Regions from separate parts of the Bacillus sp. SSR7 genome, predicted to be linked through region 1. Evidence: riboswitches for the same ligand, from Rfam matches in the RefSeq annotation. Region 1 holds a riboswitch; each other region holds the start of a gene.

Region 1 (7,235 bases):
CATTTTATATTTATATCTCTTGTTTATTCTAGTGATACATCCGATGCGAAGTGATGTAAAACATATAAAAGGAGAGAAATGAAATGAAAAAGAAGCTATTACCAATCTGTGCAATGGCACTTTTAACAGTAGGATATTCTTCAGTAGCAAGCGCGGATACTGGAACAGTAACGAAGGAGGAAGAGGCGCAACTGCAGCAAGATAAGGCTAAAAAAGAAGAAGCAATTAAGGAACAGCAAAAAAGTGAAGTAGAGAAAAAGCAAGCGGCGCAAGTACAAGAAAAAAATGATATGGCTAAAAAAGAGGAAGCAATAAAAGCTGAGAAAAAAAGTGAAGAAGAGAAAAAGAGGATAGCGCAAGAACAGTTAAAAAGTGATATGGCAAAAAAAGAAGCCGCAATTAAGGAACAGCAAAAAAAAGATGTAGCAAAGCCAGCTGTACAAGGTGAAAAATTACCAAACACTGCATCAAATAATGTAGTGATGATGGGTCTAAGTGCATGTCTTGTAGCAATCGGTACATTATTTGGTTTGAATCGTCGCAATAAAGTTAAGGCGTAATTAAAATATTGTCCTATAAAGAATGGAATAATTTCATATATTAAAAATGGTAGGTTATTCCTACCATTTTTTGCATGGAGGGATGAAACATGAAGTTACTCAATTATATCGGTATTGTATTGATTGCCATAGGACTATGTATGGGATCATATTACGCTATGGAATGGTATAAAGGAAAAAGCTCTGCGGGGCAATTAACGAAAGAAGAAATAAAGAGCCTTGAAAATATACAACATAATCAACTTTCTTACGAAACACCTGTAACTTCCCAAGTGCCTTCTTCTCAAACAGAACATAAAGAAGGAGAAAAGGTTGCACTGTTAAATATACCGAGAATAAAGAAGAAGTTTTCTATATATTGGGGAGCGGATGATGCAACGCTGAAGAAAGGGGTTGGCATGTTCGTTAGTGATGTAACGACAACGCCATCTGGAGGGGGACATACTGTACTAAGTGGGCATAGGGATACTGTCTTTACAGATTTAGGAGAGTTAAAAGAAAAAGACAAGCTTATTTTAGAGTATGATAATAAAACGTACACATATGAAATTCAAAAAATATGGATTACCCATGCGGATGATCGCACTGTTATTATAAAAAAAGAAGAACCGATATTAACACTGACAACTTGTTACCCATTTAATTATATAGGGGATGCGCCAGATAGATATATTATCGAGGCGAAGTTAACTGCTAGTTATTCAAAGTGAAATTATGATTTCTAAAAGCGGGAGGAGGATACATAAGTTATGGCAAAAAATATTTTAATTGTGGAAGATGAAGATATATTACGTGAAATATTAAAAGACTATTTTTTAAGTGAGCAATATGTAGTGTTTGAAGCAAGAGACGGGAAAGAGGCTTTAGTTGTATTTGAGGAAGAAGAGGTTGATTTAGTTATTTTAGATATTATGTTGCCAGAACTTGATGGGTGGTCCGTTTGCCGAAGGATCCGTAAAACATCCGAGGTTCCTATCATTATGCTGACGGCACGTGTAGATGAAGATGATACGTTACTTGGATTTGAACTTGGGGCAGATGACTATGTGACGAAGCCATATAGCCCACCAATTTTATTAGCAAGAGCAAAAAGGTTGTTAGAGAGTAGAAAAGTGACAAAGCAACTTTTAGAGAATGAAGATGATACATTATCGATTCATGGTATCCATGTCCATTTTCCGTCGCGTACTGTTACGGTAGATAAAACAGATATAAATTTAACACATACAGAATTTGAAATATTAGCGTACTTTATGAAAAATCAAGGGATTGTTTTAACACGAGAGCAATTAATTTCAAGAATTTGGGGATATGAATTTGCTGGTGATGACCGAACCGTTAATAGCCATATTCGTAATTTAAGAAATAAATTAGGAGAGAAAGCAAAGTACATTACAACTGTAGTACGAACAGGTTATAAATTTGAGGGGAATGTATGAGAAAAGGGATTGTACTAAAATTATTTATCCTCACTACAGCATTATGTATGTTAATTTTAGCGACGATATTTATTGGACAAACGATATTTTTTAAACAATATTATGCGAATAGAAAAGTGGAAGATATTAAATTGAATTTAAATTCCTTCGAAAAGAATTATTTGAACTATGCAGGAAGTGTAGAAGGAATTCAGAAGCTGGAGCAAGACTTTTTAAGAGAAAATAATACGTGGATTACGACATTAGACCAGAATGGGAATTTAAAACATGCAGATGATTTTTATTTTGAAGTAACGATAGATCGTAAGCAACAGAAGAGTTTTGGACAACAAACATTCAAAATTCCTTTATACAATCTCGTCAATATAGAAGAGATTGATAATAAATCATCAAATCCGTTTTTAGGCCAAGAAATTTATTTTTCTGGCGTGAAAAAAGATGATAGTTATATTCCATTCTATTTCGCGTTAGGCAAGCAAAATTTAAGCGGATCTAATAAACCGTTAGAAAAAGCGTTTCAGGAGAAAAGGAAATTAAATGAGGAGAAAAAGAGAGCAGCCGGGGAACAACTTGCTAAGGAAAAGAAACCAGCTGTCCAGGAAGAATCTGCTCAAGAATTAGATGCTTACATAAGTGGGCGGGTTACGAAAGTTCAGCTTCCTGATGTAACAGGTCCTATAAATCCAATTTATAAAAATAGCATCTTCTTAGATAACATAAAAGAATTTCAAACGGATTTATTATTAAAAGAGAGCAAGCACATACAATATGCAATACAAACAATGGACTATGAAAAAAATGATATTAAATATAAATTATTAATCAAGCCAACAAAAGAAAAAGATGGATCAGTAACTTATATATATGCGATGGCTTCTTTACAGCCTGTAGATGAAGCTGTACAAATGGTGCAAGATTACTACATTTACATCATTGCATTTGTAGTTGTTCTTATTTTTCTAGCGTCATTCTATTATTCAAAACAAATTGCAAAGCCGTTATTAAAAATAAATGATACAACGAAGAAAATAGCGCATTTAGATTTTACAGAAAAAATACCGATTACTTCAAAAGATGAAATTGGTGATTTATCGAAAAATATTAATGTATTATCCAATAAACTCCATTCCCATATTGGACAGCTAGAACAAGATATTGAAAAGGAAAGAAAATTAGAAAAGACGCGGAAAGAATTCATTTCTGGTGTTTCGCATGAACTAAAAACACCGCTGAGTATTATGAAAAGCTGTATTTCTATTTTAAAAGATGGAGTAGCTGAGCATAAAAAGGAGTATTATTTTCAAGCGATGGAACGAGAAGTAGATAAAATGGATACGTTAATTTTGGATATGCTGGAGTTAGCTAAATTTGAGTCAGGTACATATAAAATGAAAAAGGATCCATTTTATATTGATACAGTAATGGAAGATATATGTGAACACCTTTCTGTAGAAATAGAGAAAAAAGAACTTCATGTTCATAAAAATATAGGTCCATTTGAAGTAGTCGCAAATCAAGGCCGGATTGAACAAGTCATCGTGAACTTCATTACGAATGCTATACGTTATACACCAAATAAAGAAGATATTATTATTTCTACAATAGATGAGAAGGATCGTATAAAAGTGTGTATTGAAAATAAAGGTACTCACATTGAAGAAGAGCAATTAGATAAAATTTGGGATCGTTTTTATCGCGTGGATGCAGCTCGTCAACGTTCGCAAGGTGGAACAGGTCTTGGGCTTGCCATTTCAAAGAATATTTTAGAACTACATGATGCTGAATATGGAGTAAAGAATACAGAAGATGGTGTATTATTTTATTTCTACTTATTGAAAAAAGCGTAGATGATGCATGCTACGCTTTTTTAATTTATTTTCATATTATCTTTACTTAATCTTTATTTTCAAGCGATATAATCTGGTTAGAAAATGAGGTTATGTAAGGAGTCGATGAACCGTGCATAGCAATTGGCTAAGTATAATGGTATTTATTTTTCTTTGCGCATTTATTGTTTTTTTAATTGATATTACGATATGAACAAAAAGAGCGCTTATTAAGCGCCCTTTTTGTTTGCATTTATTTGATAAGCATTGATGCTCTTGAATAAGCGTGGTGAAGTAAGGAATAAAAATATAAGTAAAACGGTACATAGAATATAGGAACCAATCATTGTACTACCATTTACGATTAATGAATAAAGCACAGCTGATTGACCTTTCGGCGCATATTGCCCCCAGAAAATAATACCGGCAATAAAGTGACAGAAGTAGCGAGCAAAGCTACCGATAAATGTAGCAAGGATAATATAACCAAGAACTTTTTTTCCTTCGTTTTGTTTTGAAGAAGGTTTGTCTTTACGGCTACCTAAATTTGATTGTTCTAAGTTATTTTCATTAGACGTTAAAAGTGCTTTTTGAATTGGACGATAGAATAAGCCAGCAAATCCGATAAAAGCAAAGGCAATGAAGTACTCAATGAATGCTTGAATAGGTGTTAAAATGTAAGCATCTCCCACGACAATTTGTAATAGTCCCCAAACTAAACCACCTAAGAAAGCTGATTTAAAGCCCCAGCGGTATGCAATAATAAAAATAGGAATCATAGCAAATGAAATGGAACCGCCTGTTGGAAGTTTAATTGATAATGGTAAAATATCGATGACCAGGGCGAAGGCTGCAAGAATAGCAGATTCGATCATCGCTTGTAAATTGGTGTTACGCATGTTGTCTCCCCCTAAATCCAAGTTGTACAAAAAAGAATAGATATCATAGGAGGATACGAAATACGTAAATAAAAATGAGGTATGTATTTCGGACGTTTGCACAATCCCTGCGTTAGCATTAACTAACAGGTTCGAAGGGTCGGAACGAAGTGTTCCCTCTCAGCGACATGGCTCCCCCTGTGATAACGAGATTCTTTATTTGCTACTGTTTATTGTAAGCGAAATGGATGAGAATGGCAAATGAATACAGTATGACAATAATTGAAATAGAATTGTAGCAAAATGTTAATAAATATGAAGTAAAAAGTTATAGTCCAAGTGAAATAGAGTATGATATAATTTTTTTGAAAATAATTATCATTCTCTTCTGAGGGGGAAGTTTATGAGTTTAGTAGATATTAAAATTGGTGAGAAAGTGTTAGTAAAAAGCGTTCATTCTTTAGATCAACTATTAAAGAGAAGACTAGCTGCTTTCGGTCTTTCTGAAGGAAGCGAACTTCGTATGAAACAAAAAGCGATGTTCAAAGGTCCTTGTACATTGGAGTGTCGTGGACAGTTAATTAGTATTCGTCATTGTGACGCGAAAATGATAAAGGTGGAATTAGCGTGAATAAGGTTGCTTTGCTAGGGAACCCGAATACAGGGAAGACATCGTTATTTAATGCACTTACTGGTTCTTATGAGTATGTAGGAAACTGGAGTGGTGTAACAGTAGAAAAGAAGGTTGGTAAATTAAAAGATAAGCAAGGAACATTAATTGATTTACCAGGCGTTTATGACTTGAATCCAGTTTCACGTGATGAAGGTGTTGTAACAAACTTTCTACTAACAGAAGAATTTCAGCATATGTTAAATATTGTGGATTCCTCGCAGTTTGAACGAAATATGCATTTAACGTTGCAATTACTTGAATTTGGTAAGCCAGTTTCAATTGGTTTAAATATGATTGATGTGGCGAAGCAAAGAGGAATTGTAATTGATGTAAAACGATTATCAGAACAATTAGGTGTAACAGTCGTTCCTGTCGTTGCAAGAAGTGGAAAAGGCTGTGAAGAACTACTTGCGACTCTTAAAGAAAATGACAAAAAAGAGAAAAAGCCATTCCTTATTTCATATGGTGTACAAATGGATGAAGGAATCGAAGAGGTAATTTCTCTTTTAGAGAAAGCGAATTATGAGCATCCAAGATGGTTAGCTCTTCAATTTTTAAGTAATAACGAAGTAGTAGAAAAAGAAATGAAAGCATTACCAATTTATAAGGAACTTGTAGCCATTCGATCTCGCTTAGAAAGAAAACTTGATTGTACGTTGGAAGAGCACATTTACAAAACTCGTGAAGCGTATATTGAAAAGTTAAAAACAAATGTTATGAAGCATGAGAAAGAAGGGAAAATTCCTTTTTCAGAAAAAATTGATAGATTAATTACACATAAAATTTTAGGACTTCCAATCTTTTTAGCAGTTATGTTTTTTATTTTTCAGGTTACGTTTACGTGGATTGGTACACCATTATCTGATATGTTAGATGAGTTTTTTGGTGGAAAGCTTACGGATTGGGTGACAGCTGGACTTACAAGTGTTGGAGCTTCTGATTTTATTCAAGCACTCGTTACAGAAGGTATTATTGCCGGTGTTGGTGCCGTATTAGTATTCGTTCCACAAATCTTTGCATTATTCTTTTTCATTTCATTATTAGAAGACTCAGGGTATATGGCGCGAATTGCAGTTGTTATGGATAGAATTATGGAATTCTTCGGCTTGAATGGAAAAGCGTTCATTCCAATGATTATCGGTTTCGGATGTAATGTTCCAGGTATTATGGCAGCGAGAACGATTGAACAAGAAAAAGAACGTTTACTTACAGTTCTTGTAACGCCATTTATGTCTTGTTCGGCACGTTTACCTGTATATGCGTTATTTGCGGGCGTATTCTTCCCGCATAGTCAGGCGACTGTTGTGTTTTCTTTATATGTTGCAGGGATTGTCCTTGCGTTATTAGTTACAAAAATTATGTCTCTTACCATTTTAAAAGCGGAAAAGTCTATTTTCGTCATTGAACTACCTCCTTATCGCGTGCCACAAGCAAAAACATTATGGCTGAGCACATGGGAGAAAGGGAAAGGATTTGTTCGTAAAGCAGGTACATTTATCTTCGGTGGTTCTGTTGTCATTTGGCTATTAAATTATGCAGGTCCATCAGGATTTGGTGTTGATATGGGAGACAGTTTCTTAGCGATGATTGGTGGATTTATCGCACCACTATTTGCACCGCTTGGCTTTGGAACGTGGCAAGCTGCAGCATCCCTTTTAACAGGATTTTTAGCGAAGGAAGTTGTCGTTTCTACAATGGCAATTATTTATGCAGTTAAAGAAGATGTGCTTGGAAACGTAATGGGAGCACATTATACAGCATTATCAGCTTATGCATTTATGTTCTTTATTTTATTATATGTTCCGTGTTTAGCGACAGTAGCCGTTATTAAACGTGAAACAGGATCAGCGAAGTGGACG
Region 2 (7,235 bases), on a different contig from region 1:
TCCTCGAACATTAACATTAATTGAAGTGTGTTTTCGTAAAATAGATCTTTGTCTCCCGTAACAATATATCCTTCTACATTCGTTATATCATTTGATGCAACTATACTTTCAATTGCCTTAACATCTCGAATAGCAGGTATAACTGCAATGAATTTTTGAGTCGCTAACATATTCTTTAGCGCTAACTCTATCGCTATATTTCCCCCTTGAGAAGCTCCCGCGATGATGATGTCCTCCAAGTTATATTTATTTACAAAATCATTAAAAGTTTTCATAACGTCTTTTATAGCTATTTCATGATTATCCCAGCTATACGACTTCATTCCATGTATTTGTGAGGATTGGGAAAAACCTAATATATACTCATGTAGTATTTCTTCTTCACACCAATATGGTGCAAAATCATCTATATGTGATCCTCTCCAATGTAAAGAAAATAGTCCAGCCTTCGCTTTTTCATTTCCATAAGTAAATAACTTCGGGTTAGCTGTTAGCTGCTGTTTCTTAAAGATTTCTTCACACTTTTTCACTATCATTTTAAAAGCTGTCTTCTCTCGTAATCCCTTTAAATCTTCATCCTGCATAAGTGTATGTGGATTCCACCAAATCCCCTTTTCTAAAGCTTCGTTTAAACTAACAATTGCTTCCTCATACTTACCTTCTGCCGAAAATGCACACGCTTCCCAAAAACTAGTTTTTTCTATTCTTTCAGGAAACTCCCTTTTTGCTTTATCTATGCATCTATAAATCGCTTCGAATTCCCTTTTTTCGAATAAACGAAACAACTCATTTTGCAACTCTACAAACCGTTTCCTTTTCAAACAATCCTCCCCCTTTTTCTAACTACCGATATCAAAAAATAAAAAGCTATGTAGCGTTTTAATACTACATAGCCTTCTTCTACAAACTCTTACTTACTTCCTCTACTAGCTTCTTCGTACTTTCATACGCAGATTCCGCTAAACTAATCGCAGAAATAACTGAAACACCGTCCGCACCCGCTTCTATAACCGAAGCTGTATTCTCAATTGTAATCCCACCAATTCCAACAATCGGCATTGTAATTCCTTGTTCTCTAAAGTGAGCTAAACCTTTCGTTCCTTGCACCGCTTTCGTATCTTTTTTCGTACTCGTTGGGAAAATAGGGCCAACACCTAAATAATCCGCTCCATTTTCAATTGCCCAGTGTGCTTCTTCAATTGTATGTGTAGATACACCAACAATTTTATCACCCATTTTTTCACGAACAGAAGTAATTCCTTCATCATCTTGTCCAACATGCACGCCATCTGCATCTAACTCAAGAGCTAGTTCCACATCATCATTTACGATGAATGGTACACCGTACTCCTTACAAATTGCTTGTAGTTCTTTTGCGAAACAAATGCGTTTCTCTCCCGTTAAAGCGCCTTCTCCCTTTTCACGAAATTGAAAAATTGTTATACCGCCTTCAAGTGCATCTCTCAATACTTGTAGTGGCTTCTTCGTACAATTGTTACTTCCCATAATAAAATATACTGATAACAACCTAGACATTTCAGCCTTTGTAATACGTGACATCTAATTCCCCTCCTTACTATATAATCTCAATCTTTCCATACTCCTCAATATCACCTGAAGTGGTATTTGCTAATTGATTTAAAAATTCAATTTGGAAACTACCAGGTCCCTGCTCCACTGTCTTAGCAGCTGCCAGTTCCGCAGCTACACCATAAAACGTTAATGCAGCTACCGCTGCCTTTACATAATCCTTTTCTACTGCTACAAATGCTCCTATTACAGAAGTTAGTAGACAACCAGTTCCCGTAACTTTCGTTAAAATAGGGTGACCATTTTGAATAAGAATCGTTCGCTCTCCATCTGTAACAACATCTTCTTTTCCAGTAATCACCGCAACTGTATTTAATTCATCAGCTGCCTGTTTTGCAATACTTACGACATTTCCATTTCCAGCACCGGCGTCTACCCCTTTAATTTCCCATCTCTCATTAATAACGTTCGCTATTTCAGCTGCATTTCCGCGAATAATTGCTAAATCGATTTCGGCTGGAATATGTCTCGCAACTTCTGTTCGATACGATGTTGCTCCTGCACCAACTGGATCAAACAATACTGGTACATTGTTCACATTTGCTGATTTACCCGCAAGTAACATCGCTTCTACTTCTTCAGGACGAAGTGTCCCCATATTTATTACTAACGCTCCAGCAATGCTAGCCATTTCTGCCACTTCTTCTTTTGCATACGCCATTACAGGCGATGCTCCTAGCGCTAACAAACCGTTAGCTGTAAAATTCGTTACAACAACATTTGTAATATTATGAACGAGCGGATTAGATTCTCTCACCAAATCCACTACTTTACTAATTTCTTTCATATTCATCTTTCTCATCCCCTAACTATAGTGATGGGAGATACACAAAAAGGCACTTTGCGCGTACGCAAAGTGCCTGAACATGTGCTTTTACACTTCTCCCTACGCTGGCATTATCCAACAGGTTCAAATGGTCAATGACGGATTAGTCATACTCTCAGTTTGTATCCACAAACTCCCATGTGCTTATTATTCATCTACTTCAAAGTCTACTCTTATTCTAGTAAAATAACAAGTTCTTTACTTTTCTATTTCATATAGAAGAAACTGATAAAACAATAAGCATAATAAATAAGTATCTTTTTTCATAGTCTCATCATGGTGCATACTATGTTCTGTCGATATCATTTGATTTCGAACAGATTTTGTTCACTCCACTAAAAAGCGTTCAAATCTAGAGTGAAACTGAATCTCAAGAAGATGTATGCTATAGTTAACGTATGGAAATTTGAAAGGATGTTTTTAATATGTCAAAAAGCGTTGTAATCGCTGAAAAGCCTTCCGTTGCACGAGATATTGCTCGCGTACTGAAGTGCGATAAAAAGGGAAACGGCTACCTTGAAGGTAGTAAATATATTGTGACTTGGGCTTTAGGTCACCTCGTTACATTAGCAGATCCAGAAAGCTACGATGTGAAATATAAAAAGTGGAATTTAGAAGATTTACCGATGCTACCTGAGCGTTTGAAATTAACAGTTATTAAACAAACAGGGAAACAATTTAATGCTGTAAAAAGTCAGCTACTTAGAAAAGATGTAAATGAAATTATTGTAGCGACAGACGCTGGACGCGAAGGAGAATTAGTTGCTCGTTGGATTATTGATAAGGTTCGAATTAACAAACCAATCAAACGTTTATGGATTTCATCTGTTACTGATAAAGCAATTAAAGATGGTTTTGCAAATTTAAAACCAGGTAAGGCATATGACAATTTATATGCTTCAGCAGTTGCACGTTCAGAAGCTGACTGGTATATCGGTCTTAACGCAACTCGAGCTTTAACAACTCGCTTTAATGCCCAGCTGAATTGCGGCCGCGTACAAACACCTACTGTTGCTATGATCGCTAATCGTGAAGATGAAATAAAGAACTTCAAAGCCCAAACTTACTACGGCATTGAAGCGCAAACTACGAATCAGTTAAAACTAACTTGGCAAGATGCAAATGGCAATAGCCGCAGTTTTAATAAAGAAAAAATTGATGGTATTGTAAAAGTTTTAGATAAACATAATGCTACTGTTGTGGAAATTGATAAAAAACAGAAGAAATCATTTTCTCCTGGTCTTTACGATTTAACTGAATTACAACGTGATGCCAATAAAAAGTTCGGTTACTCTGCGAAAGAAACATTAAACATTATGCAGAAATTATATGAGCAACACAAAGTGCTAACGTACCCTCGTACAGATTCGCGCTATATTTCATCTGATATCGTTGGAACACTTCCAGAACGTCTAAAAGCATGTGGTGTTGGAGAGTACCGTTCCTTAGCACATAAAGTATTACAAAAGCCTATCAAGGCTAATAAATCATTTGTTGATGATAGTAAAGTAAGCGATCACCACGCAATTATTCCGACAGAAGGATACGTTAACTTCTCAGCCTTCACAGATAAAGAACGTAAAATTTATGATTTAGTTGTAAAACGCTTCTTAGCTGTTTTATTCCCAGCATTCGAATACGAACAACTAACGTTACGCACAAAGGTTGGTAATGAAACATTCATTGCACGCGGAAAAACAATTTTACATGCCGGCTGGAAGGAAGTATACGAAAATCGCTTTGAAGATGATGATGTAACTGATGATGTTAAAGAGCAGCTTTTACCTCGCATCGAAAAAGGCGATACATTAACTGTAAAATTAATTATGCAAACATCAGGCCAAACGAAAGCACCTGCACGTTTTAACGAGGCTACTTTACTTTCAGCAATGGAAAACCCTACAAAATATATGGATACGCAAAATAAACAACTTGCTGATACATTAAAATCAACTGGTGGATTAGGTACTGTAGCAACGCGTGCTGATATTATCGACAAGCTATTCAATTCGTTCTTAATTGAAAAACGTGGTAAAGATATTCACATTACTTCAAAAGGCCGTCAGTTACTTGATTTAGTACCAGAAGAGTTAAAATCACCTACACTAACTGGTGAGTGGGAACAAAAGCTAGAGGCAATTGCAAAGGGTAAACTGAAAAAAGAAGTATTCATTTCAGAAATGAAGAACTATACGAAAGAAATTGTTTCTGAAATTAAATCGAGTGATAAAAAATATAAACATGACAACATTTCAACAAAGTCTTGTCCAGACTGCGGGAAACCAATGCTAGAGGTAAACGGCAAAAAAGGAAAGATGCTCGTTTGCCAAGACCGTGAATGTGGTCATCGTAAAAACGTATCTCGTACAACAAACGCTCGCTGCCCTCAGTGTAAGAAGAAGTTAGAATTACGTGGTGAAGGCGCAGGACAAATCTTCGCATGTAAATGTGGCTATCGCGAGAAATTATCCACATTCCAAGAAAGACGTAAAAAGGAATCTGGAAACAAAGCTGATAAGCGTGATGTTCAAAAATATATGAAACAACAAAACAAAGAAGAAGAACCATTAAACAACCCATTCGCAGAAGCATTAAAAAAATTAAAATTTGATTAAACAAAAAAGTTCCTACCTCTATCGGTAGGAACTTTTTATTTTAGTGAATGATTTTACTTCCTTTTGCATTCTCAACAAATTTTTCACTTGATTTGTTAATTGGTGTTTTCAATAATAACGCAGCAACAATCATAACTACTACGAAAGCACTTAACACAAGTAAATCTCGCGTTACAATATCCCAAAGCATTCCGCCTACTGTTTCACGAATTGCGCTAATTGCGTATGTGAATGGTAAGAACGGATAAATCGCTTGGAAGAACGCCGGTGTCATTTGAATTGGGAATGTTCCGCCCGATCCTGCTACTTGTAGTACAAGTAAAATGATCGCCATCGATTTCCCAACGTTTCCGAAAATAGAAACGAGTGAGTATACGATACAAACGAAGACTCCACCAATAAATAAACTAAATAACACAAACCAGAACTTATCGACTACGTACGTACCAAGTAAGAATATATCTCCCATTGATACGATAAACGCTTGTGAAAGACCTATCGTTAAGAATGTTAATAAACGTCCGAAGTAAATTTCATGGCTCTTATAATTCGCGCCTTCTTCGTGTACTTCTACTGTTAATAATGAAACCATTAATAATGCGCCTACCCATAATGCAAGCACTGTATAGAATGGTGACATTGCTGAACCGTAGTTCGGCATCGCAAATAATTTATTCTCTTTTAAATTGACTGGATTTGCAAAGTAATCACTTTGCTTCTCAACATCGTTTTTCAATAAGCGGATAATGTCTTTTAAATCCTCTTCAGATTCAAAATCACGAATTTTATCTGCCAATTCTTTAATCTTTTTCTCAGTCTCCGGCATGTCAGCTTTAATGTCTGTTAATTTCTTTTTACCGTCAACTAAGCCTTTTGATGAATCTTCTAGTAACTTTTTAACATCTGGAAGCTTTTTGTCTGCTTCTTTTAAAATTTGAGATGTGTTTTTAGACATCTCTTTTGTACGAGCAATTGCTTCATTAAAGTTTGGAACGATTTCTGAATCGTATTTAGCTAAGATGTCACCTATTTGACCCGAAACATTTTTAGATACTTCATTAATACTCTCAATAACATCTGCCGCTGGTTTTTGACCTTTATTAATAGCGTCAATTCCTTTATCAGTTAAATTGATTCCTTTTTGAAAACCATCTTTAACTTTATTCAATTTAGAAATCATGTTGTTCATGTTCTTATCACTATTTACATCTGCTAAAACTTTATTCGCATTTTCCATAACGGGAATCATATCGTTAACTAAATTTCGCCCCGCTTTGAACTGCCCATTTAAATCATTTAAAGCTACTTTTGTCGAATCTAGTCCGTTGACACCTTTATTATTTAAGTCTTCTCTCGCTTTTCCAAGCTCCGTTTTTAATCTGCTGTAATCATTTACAGCCTTATCATATTTTTCTCTACCATTGTCTAATATCTGATTAGTTTTGTTTATTTCTTGATTTAAATTCTGTTGCGCATTTCCAGCCTTATCTTTTAATTGTTCAGCCGTACTTACCGCTTTTTCAAAATCTGCTACGAACGTTGCATTATAATCTGCCTCCGCTTGGTTTACCAAATTATTTATTGCATCTAACTTTTTATTAGTAGCATCCCTTACATCTTGTTTCACTTCTTGCCCTGTACCTATAATATTAGCGATATCTTTAACGCCGCCATTTGCATTTTCTATAGCTGATTTAAGATTCGTTAATTTATCTATTCGTTTTTGGAAGAAGTCTTTTCCAGAATCAGTTGGTGCAGATTCTTTAAATTTAGTAAAGACATCAATTAAATATGAAACACTATCCACACGACCTTGAAGGTTCTCAGAAACCTTATTAAGATCTTGTTTCGCTTTTTCCGGGTCAAAATTACCATTTTGTAACCCGTTTATAACTCCTTGTGCATAAGTTGTTCCAACACGTATTGAGCCAAATACATTATTTACAGTTTGATCAATATTTTTAGCAATATCTTTATACAATTGACCATTCACCTGCGGTAGTTCTGGTATCTGTGGAATAGTTATATCAGGCAACACCGGGAATGTAGCCGGATCTGGAAGCGCCAGATTGAAATCAACAGATGGATTTTTTAAGAAATCCGTAATCGCCGCCGCACCATTCAAACCTGTTTGCATTGCAATTAGATTATTCTTAATAGTTCCCGGAGCACGATTCAATGTTCCATCATTTCTCGCAAAGAAT
Region 3 (7,235 bases), on a different contig from region 1:
CCGAGAAGTACGACAAGAAAAGTTCCTACTAGGAAAAGGATAACTGATAATTTAGCACCTTTTACACCAACAAATTCTTTTTTCTCTTCAATCTTAGGAATCATTCCTTCTTTTAATCGTTTTAAGTATTCAGGGTCTTCATTTAATTCTTTCCCCATTTTGCTAGCAACAAATGCAGCTACCATACAAGCGATGAAAGTAGAAGGGATACTTACTTTTAAAATATCTAATAAGGTGATTTTATAGTCAGCTAACATTGCTAAAAGTGCAACTGTTGCAGCTGATATAGGACTAGCTGTAATTGCTTGTTGGGAAGCAATTACAGCGATTGACATTGGTCGTTCCGGTCTAATTCCGGATTCGCGAGAGACTTCAGCGATAACGGGAAGTACAGAATAAGCAACGTGACCAGTTCCTGCACAGAGTGTAAATAAATAAGTAACAATTGGAGCAAAGAATGTAATACGTTTTGGATTTTTTCGTAATGCTTTCTCAGCCAGATGAACAAGGTAGTCCATTCCTCCAGCGGCTTGGAGTGCACCAGCAGCTGTAATTACTGCTAAAATCATAAGCATTACATCAATAGGAGGAGCTGTAGGTTGTAAGTGGAAGACGAAAACAAGTATTGCCATACCAACGCCACCCATTACTCCTAGACCAACTCCGCCTAGGCGTGCGCCAATAAAAATGCAGAGTAGTAACGTAAGAAATTGTAGCCAAAACATGATAAACTACCTCCGAAATTCATTAGTTAAGATATATTCGAATAATTTAATTTAAATGAAAATTAAAATAAATACTCAAAACAATCCTTGTGTTATATACATTTTTTATTATATAACACAAGAAATGTAACATTCACGTACTTTGTTAAATTATTTCGAAAAAATAATACGTTAAAAATTTACATTTATATCTCTAAATAGGTAGACATTTTAATTTTTATGTTGTAATCTTTGATAGAGAATAATTACATTCTCATAGAACTCCCATATCGTTCAACTCGTTCAGCGAGAAAGGCAAACTGATGGAAACATTAGGACGCAAAACTACAGGAGCTAAGGCCGAAAGGCTAAGCTAGCCAGTTACCGGACGGATAGGGTTGGTCTTGACCAATGCTTTTTCATTGGTCTTTTTTTTATTTGTGAACAAATGAGAAACCTTATCAGCTGTTGATAAGGTTTCTATTTTAATAGTTTTCCTTTATATTAAGTTAATTAAGAAAGGTGATGTTGATGAAAAAATATTGGCACAAGCTATCATTTCTTCAAAAGAATGTATTGTTAACTGTGCTAGTTATTTTGACGCTTGTTGGTACTATGGGAGCGTTAAGTTTTAACATGTTTCAAAATAGCATGATGTCTATATTTGAAAGGCATTCTTTTGAAACAGGAGATACGGTATTACATAAATTAGACGAAGAAATAGTGAGAGATGTTACAAAAGACCCAGTGGCACAAAGAGAAAAGAGAGAGAAGTTAACAGAGAAATTAGATGAAGCAACGGAAGAATTGAATAGCGTTGGACAAATCTATATTGTTGGAGCAAAAGAAAACGAAAAAGGTGAGTTACTAATCGTCGATTTGTCTACAGAGTTAGCAAATGTTGTTGAAGTAAGGCCGGGAGAATATTATAAACAACCAGACCTTTGGATGAAAGCATACGATAAGGTAATGAGCACGAAAAAAGCAAATATGACAGTAGTATATGAAGATCTATTAGGATCATGGGTAACGATATTAGAGCCAATTAAAGATGGAGATGGAAATATTGTGGCAATTGTTGCAGCCGATGTAGATGCTTCTATTGTTCCTATTACAAAGGAAAAGTTCATTATACAAGGTTTAATGTTTATTTGTATTTCTGTTTTAATTGCAACTGTTATTCAATTCTTAATCGTACGTAACGCACTTGCTCCATTGCGGGATTTACGTGAAGGATTGCGCAGAGTTGGTGAAGGTGATTTAAGTATTAAATTAGAGGAAAGACCAGATGATATTGGTATTATTAATGCGTATTTTAATAATACCATCGAGAAGTTTAAAGGAATTATAGATAAATTGAAGCAGACGGCAGAACAGGTTTCCTCATCTTCACAAGAATTGTCAGTGAGTACGAAAGAAAATAGCATGGCAGTCCAAGGAATCGTAAGTTCTATAGTTGAGTTAAGGGCTGGCGTTCAATTGCAAGAAACGTCAGTACCAAAGTATTTAGATATTGTATATGAAATGGAAGATAGGATGGAAGAGATAACTAATATTGCAAAACAAATGACGAAAGAGTCTGAAGGTACGAAGCATCATTCAGAAAAAGGAAATGGTATTATTGAACAGACGATGAATCAAATGAACATAATACAAAATGCAGTACAAGATTTATCTTCTATCATTTATTCTTTGGAAGTAAGATCAAAAGAAATTAGTGATATTGTAACTGTAATTACAAGTATTTCAAATCAAGCGAATTCGCTAGCTTTACATGCTACTATTGAAGCTTCACATGCTGAGGAAACTGGAGAGGGATTTGCCGTTGTTGCTGATGAAGTGCGTAAATTAGCAGAGCAGACGGAAGCATCAGCAAAAGATATAGCAAAATTAATAGGGGACACACAAGCCGAAACGGAAGAAGCTGTTGTTTCAATGCAAAAAACCTCAAAAGAAGTAGAGTCTGGAATGAAACTTGTTGAAAGTAGTGGTGCTTTCTTTGAAAAAATTTCGAAATCAGCACAAACTGTTACCAATCAAGTTGGAGTTGTTTCTAGCAATTCAAATAATATATTGCAAAATAGCCAAAATATTGTTCGTGTTGTAAATGAACTATCACTTATTGCAAATAAGTATGCGAATAGTAGTAGTAATGTTGAAAAAAGTATGAAAGAACAGGAAATGTCTGTACAGGATATTGCTGAATTAGCCAGTTCTTTAAGCTGGCTCTCACAGGAGTTACAAGAGTTAATTGGGGAATTCAAAAGTTAAATGAAATGATTATACATGCTTTTGTTTGTTCAATAAAATAAATCATGCTACAATGAAAACGAATTAAGGACCGGGGAGCCAATTGGCTGAGAGGATGTGAGCAAACATCGACCCTCAACCTGATCTGGATAATGCCAGCGTAGGGAGTTACTTAAAGTGATGTAGCATATGTTATTCTATAATAACTTGCATACAAGGCTTTCCTACTGCGTAGGAAAGCCTTTTCTTGTTTTAAAATTTAATTTCATAAGGGGGATTTTACTATGTCACAACAAGTTACAATTTCGTTTTCAGTAGTACCACAAGCAAAGAACAAAGATGTGTATTCTGTTGTTGATAAAGCAATTGAGGTTGTACAACAATCGGGAGTTCGTTATGAAGTAGGGGCAATGGAAACAACGCTGGAAGGAGAATTAGATGTACTTCTTGATATCATTAAACGTGCACAACAAGCTTGTGTAGATGCTGGAGCAGAAGAAGTGATTACTTCTATTAAAATCCATTATCGTCCAAGCACTGGTGTAACGATAGATGAAAAAGTTTGGAAGTACCGTGATGAATATGCAAAACCAGAAGCAATCTAAAATAATTACAGCAATTTGGCTTATCCTTCTCATTGCGATATGGGAAGGATCTGTTTCATTATTTAAAATTGAACCGTGGATTTTACCGAAGCCTTCTGCCATTGTTCAAGAATTAATTGGAATGAAAGATTTACTATTACCGAATACGATGCAGACGCTGCAGGAGGTTATAATTGGACTTTTCTTTGCGATTTTAATTGGGACAAGTATTGCAATTCTTATGGACGTTATCCCTTTATTTCGTATTTTAATAAATCCGTTACTTGTTATTTCGCAAACGATTCCAATCGTTGTACTTGCACCGTTATTTATTATTTGGTTTGGATATGGAATGCTACCGAAAGTAATGGTAGTCATACTCGTTTGTTTCTTTCCAATTGCGCTTAGCATTTTAGAAGGTTTCCAAACGGTAGATAAAAATATGTTGAAGTTGTTGCAAACGATGAAGGCAACGAAATGGCAAGTTTACCAGAAAGTAAAGTTTCCGGCAGTGCTTCCATACTTTTTCTCAGGGTTAAAGATTGCAGTTACATATAGCGTAATGGGAGCGATTATTGGAGAATGGCTCGGTGCAAGCGAAGGATTAGGAGTTATGCTTACGAGAGCTACAAAATCCTTTTTAACAGCCCGAGTATTTGGTGTGGCAGCAATTATTGTTATGGTGACATTATGTCTGTATTTTATCGTGGAGTTTATGGCAAGAATAACAGCACCATGGATATATAGAAAGGACGGCAGAAAATGAAAAAAGGTTTAAAAGTTATGTTGGCTGCCTTATTAGCGGTAAGTGTGGCTGGATGTAATCCGGCGAAGAAAGAAGAAAGTGCAAGTAAAGATCAAAAAGTAAAAGTCGTATTAGATTGGTTTCCGAATACGAATCATACTGGCTTATATGTAGCGCAAGCGAAAGATTATTATAAAAAGCAAGGCTTAGATGTAGAAATTATTCAGCCTGGTGATAATGTGACGGCAGAGCAAATGATAGCTTCTGGAAAAGCTGACTTCGCAATAAGCGCGCAAGAAAATGTAACGTTGGCTCGTGTAGAAGGTATTCCTGTTGTATCTGTAGGAGCGATTATTCAGCATAACACTTCAGCTTTTGCATCGCTTAAGAAAGATAACATGACTTCGCCGAAAGATTTTGAAGGTAAACGTTATGGGGGCTGGGGAGGACCAGCGGAAGAAGCTACATTAAAGACAATTATGGAGAAAAATCAAGCCGATTTTAATAAAGTGGAAAAAATCATCTTGGGACAAACAGATTTCTTTAAATCAATTGGTCGTGATGCAGACTTTGAATGGATTTATTACGGATGGGATGGAATTGAAGCGAAGCGCCAAGGAAAAGAGTTAAATACGATTATGGTGAAAGACTTAGATCCAGCGCTTGATTTCTATAGTCCTGTTATTATTACGAGTGAAAAACATACGAAGCAAGATAAAGACTTTGTGAAAAAGTTTATGAGTGCAACGACAGAGGGTTATAATTTTGCAATTAAAGAACCGAAAGAAGCTGCTGATATTTTAATTAAAGCTGTTCCAGATGTAAATAAAGATTTAGTACAAGAAAGTCAAAAATGGTTAAGTACGAAGTATCAAGATGATGCAAAAGCGTGGGGAGTACAGAAGGAAGAAGTTTGGACGAATTACATGAATTTCTTATATGATAACAAAGTTATTAAGAAGAAAATTGATGTGAAAGATGCCTTTACGAATGAGTTCCTTCCAAGTGAAAAATGAGTGGATTACAAATAAAAGATATTGTGAAATCTTTCGATGGAAAGAATGTATTAGCAAATATTAGTGCTTCTATACGAGAGGGAGAGTTCGTTTCCTTCGTAGGACCGAGTGGTTGCGGGAAAAGCACATTATTAAATATGATTGCAAATGTTGAAAATCCAACAAGTGGGAATGTAACGTATAACGATAAACACGTACAAGAACAAGATGTTGTAAGTTATATGCCGCAACAGGATTTATTACTACCGTGGCGATCAGCTTTACAAAATATAGTTCTTCCATTGGAAATCGAAGGGAAACCGAAAAAACAAAGGCTGACAGAAGGAATGGAAGCATTAAAGCAGTTTGAACTAGATGAATATGCAGACCATTATCCAGATGAATTGTCTGGTGGTATGCGTCAAAGAATTAGTTTTCTGCGCACATATTTATGTGAAAAGCCAATTATGCTACTTGATGAGCCTTTTGGTAAATTAGATGCTTTTACAAAAATGGAAGTACATAGCTGGCTTTTAAACTCTTGGCACCAAGAGAAGCAAACAATCGTTATGGTTACACACGACTTAGATGAGGCAATCTTGCTTTCGGATCGCGTATTTATTTTATCTCAAAGACCAGCATCGATAGTTGGTGAGGTACAAGTGAAATTACCTAGGCCGAGAACGATGGATATGTTAACATCACTTGAGTTAAAGAAAGATAAGGAAGAAATTTTGAGAGTATTAGCTCCTTATATGAAAAAATAGAAAAAGCCTCTTAACAGTTTTTGGTATAATTACTGTTAAGAGGCTTTTTTATCTAGGGGGAGGAAGATGAAAACTATAGAGAAAATAGTAGATGAATTAACGGCAGATAATCTTGAAGAAAGAAAAGCTTTATTAAAAAATCATATTTTATTAATGAAGTATGGTATGGAACATCATGAATTAAAAGAAGAAGAAATGACAGAAATTTTAAAGTGGGTTCAAGGTCGAGATCAATTGAGAAAAGATGTTCCGGAGTTACGTGATTTACATTTAATTAAAAAGTTTCAAGCGGTATTAGATGAATTTATTCATTCTATAATTTCAAATGGTTATATAGAAGACGCGGTAGAAATTCTAGAGAGTGTATTAAAAAGTATGGGGGCAGTCGCTCATATTGTAAAAATTATGTTTGTCGGCAAAATGAAAGTTAATAGAAATTCATTGGAAATGGTAGAGGTGTTAAAACGAGAGTGTTACAACTTAATGGAACAACGTGCTGTTGTCGGTTTACATGCTCAAATTTTTCACGTTTTAGGTTTTGTTCATTCAATTCAGTTTGATTTAGAAGAAAGGTCACAGGAGCATGGACGAGTTGTGATAGGTCTTTTAACAGATTTTAAAACGGATGAATTGAAGTCTGTACAACAATTTCAAACTGAGGACCATATTCAAGAAGTGAAAAGTATGGTTAATAAAGGATACGGAATAGAATTACAAAGAAGAATTTATATGTGGAAATCGTTAACGCTCATCTTTACAAGTCCATATGCGTTAGAAAAGATGTATAAAGAAATGTATGCAGAAAACGATAAAACGAGGAAGGAACAAAAGGAAAAGTAGAGAATAGAATATAACAGAGTAGTTTATACTCTTAATATAACAAATGTTAAAGGAGTGAAAGGATAAAATGACTTTATCAACTGTTCTTCAAATGGTTTTAGCTTGATATGGGAGAAGTCTGCCCATTTTTATCGATTAAGCTAAATTGAAGACAGCAGGTAAAGAACCTTAATCCTTTTTTACGATAATATGTAATGGGTAAGGTGTATTCACCTTACCCATTTTTATATGCAAAATTAAATAAGGCTTTATACTGTTGCTCTCTCTATTTAGCTTATGAACCATAAGTAAAGGAGAGAAAAAAATGAGTATATTAACAGTAGAAAATGTAAGTCATTCGTATGGTGAGA

Evidence for each region. Region 1 has a riboswitch for thiamine pyrophosphate ahead of thiT (energy-coupled thiamine transporter ThiT). Riboswitches for the same ligand answer to the same signal wherever they lie in the genome.
Region 2: another riboswitch for thiamine pyrophosphate. It lies ahead of thiM (hydroxyethylthiazole kinase); the one in region 1 lies ahead of thiT (energy-coupled thiamine transporter ThiT).
Region 3: another riboswitch for thiamine pyrophosphate. It lies ahead of AC0NJG_RS16065 (MTH1187 family thiamine-binding protein); the one in region 1 lies ahead of thiT (energy-coupled thiamine transporter ThiT).

What each region holds. Positions count from the first base shown of each region.
Region 1 is NZ_JBVVXV010000018.1:70,883-78,117, reverse strand. Features, by position in the region: gene AC0NJG_RS24485 (LPXTG cell wall anchor domain-containing protein) at 84-560, shown strand; gene AC0NJG_RS24480 (class D sortase) at 650-1,270, shown strand; gene AC0NJG_RS24475 (response regulator transcription factor) at 1,310-1,999, shown strand; gene AC0NJG_RS24470 (sensor histidine kinase) at 1,996-3,846, shown strand; gene thiT (energy-coupled thiamine transporter ThiT) at 4,056-4,724, opposite strand; TPP riboswitch at 4,811-4,912, opposite strand; gene AC0NJG_RS24460 (FeoA family protein) at 5,107-5,334, shown strand; gene feoB (ferrous iron transport protein B) at 5,331-7,235, shown strand, end outside.
Region 2 is NZ_JBVVXV010000008.1:103,822-111,056, forward strand. Features, by position in the region: gene AC0NJG_RS16080 (alpha/beta hydrolase) at 1-821, opposite strand, end outside; gene thiE (thiamine phosphate synthase) at 901-1,560, opposite strand; gene thiM (hydroxyethylthiazole kinase) at 1,577-2,392, opposite strand; TPP riboswitch at 2,457-2,566, opposite strand; gene topB (DNA topoisomerase III) at 2,842-5,031, shown strand; gene AC0NJG_RS16100 (YhgE/Pip domain-containing protein) at 5,072-7,235, opposite strand, start outside.
Region 3 is NZ_JBVVXV010000008.1:95,825-103,059, reverse strand. Features, by position in the region: gene AC0NJG_RS16075 (anaerobic C4-dicarboxylate transporter family protein) at 1-725, opposite strand, end outside; cyclic di-GMP riboswitch class I at 1,009-1,093, shown strand; gene AC0NJG_RS16070 (methyl-accepting chemotaxis protein) at 1,236-2,975, shown strand; TPP riboswitch at 3,037-3,138, shown strand; gene AC0NJG_RS16065 (MTH1187 family thiamine-binding protein) at 3,239-3,559, shown strand; gene AC0NJG_RS16060 (ABC transporter permease) at 3,531-4,304, shown strand; gene AC0NJG_RS16055 (ABC transporter substrate-binding protein) at 4,301-5,299, shown strand; gene AC0NJG_RS16050 (ABC transporter ATP-binding protein) at 5,296-6,045, shown strand; gene AC0NJG_RS16045 (hypothetical protein) at 6,112-6,885, shown strand; gene AC0NJG_RS16040 (ABC-F family ATP-binding cassette domain-containing protein) at 7,190-7,235, shown strand, end outside.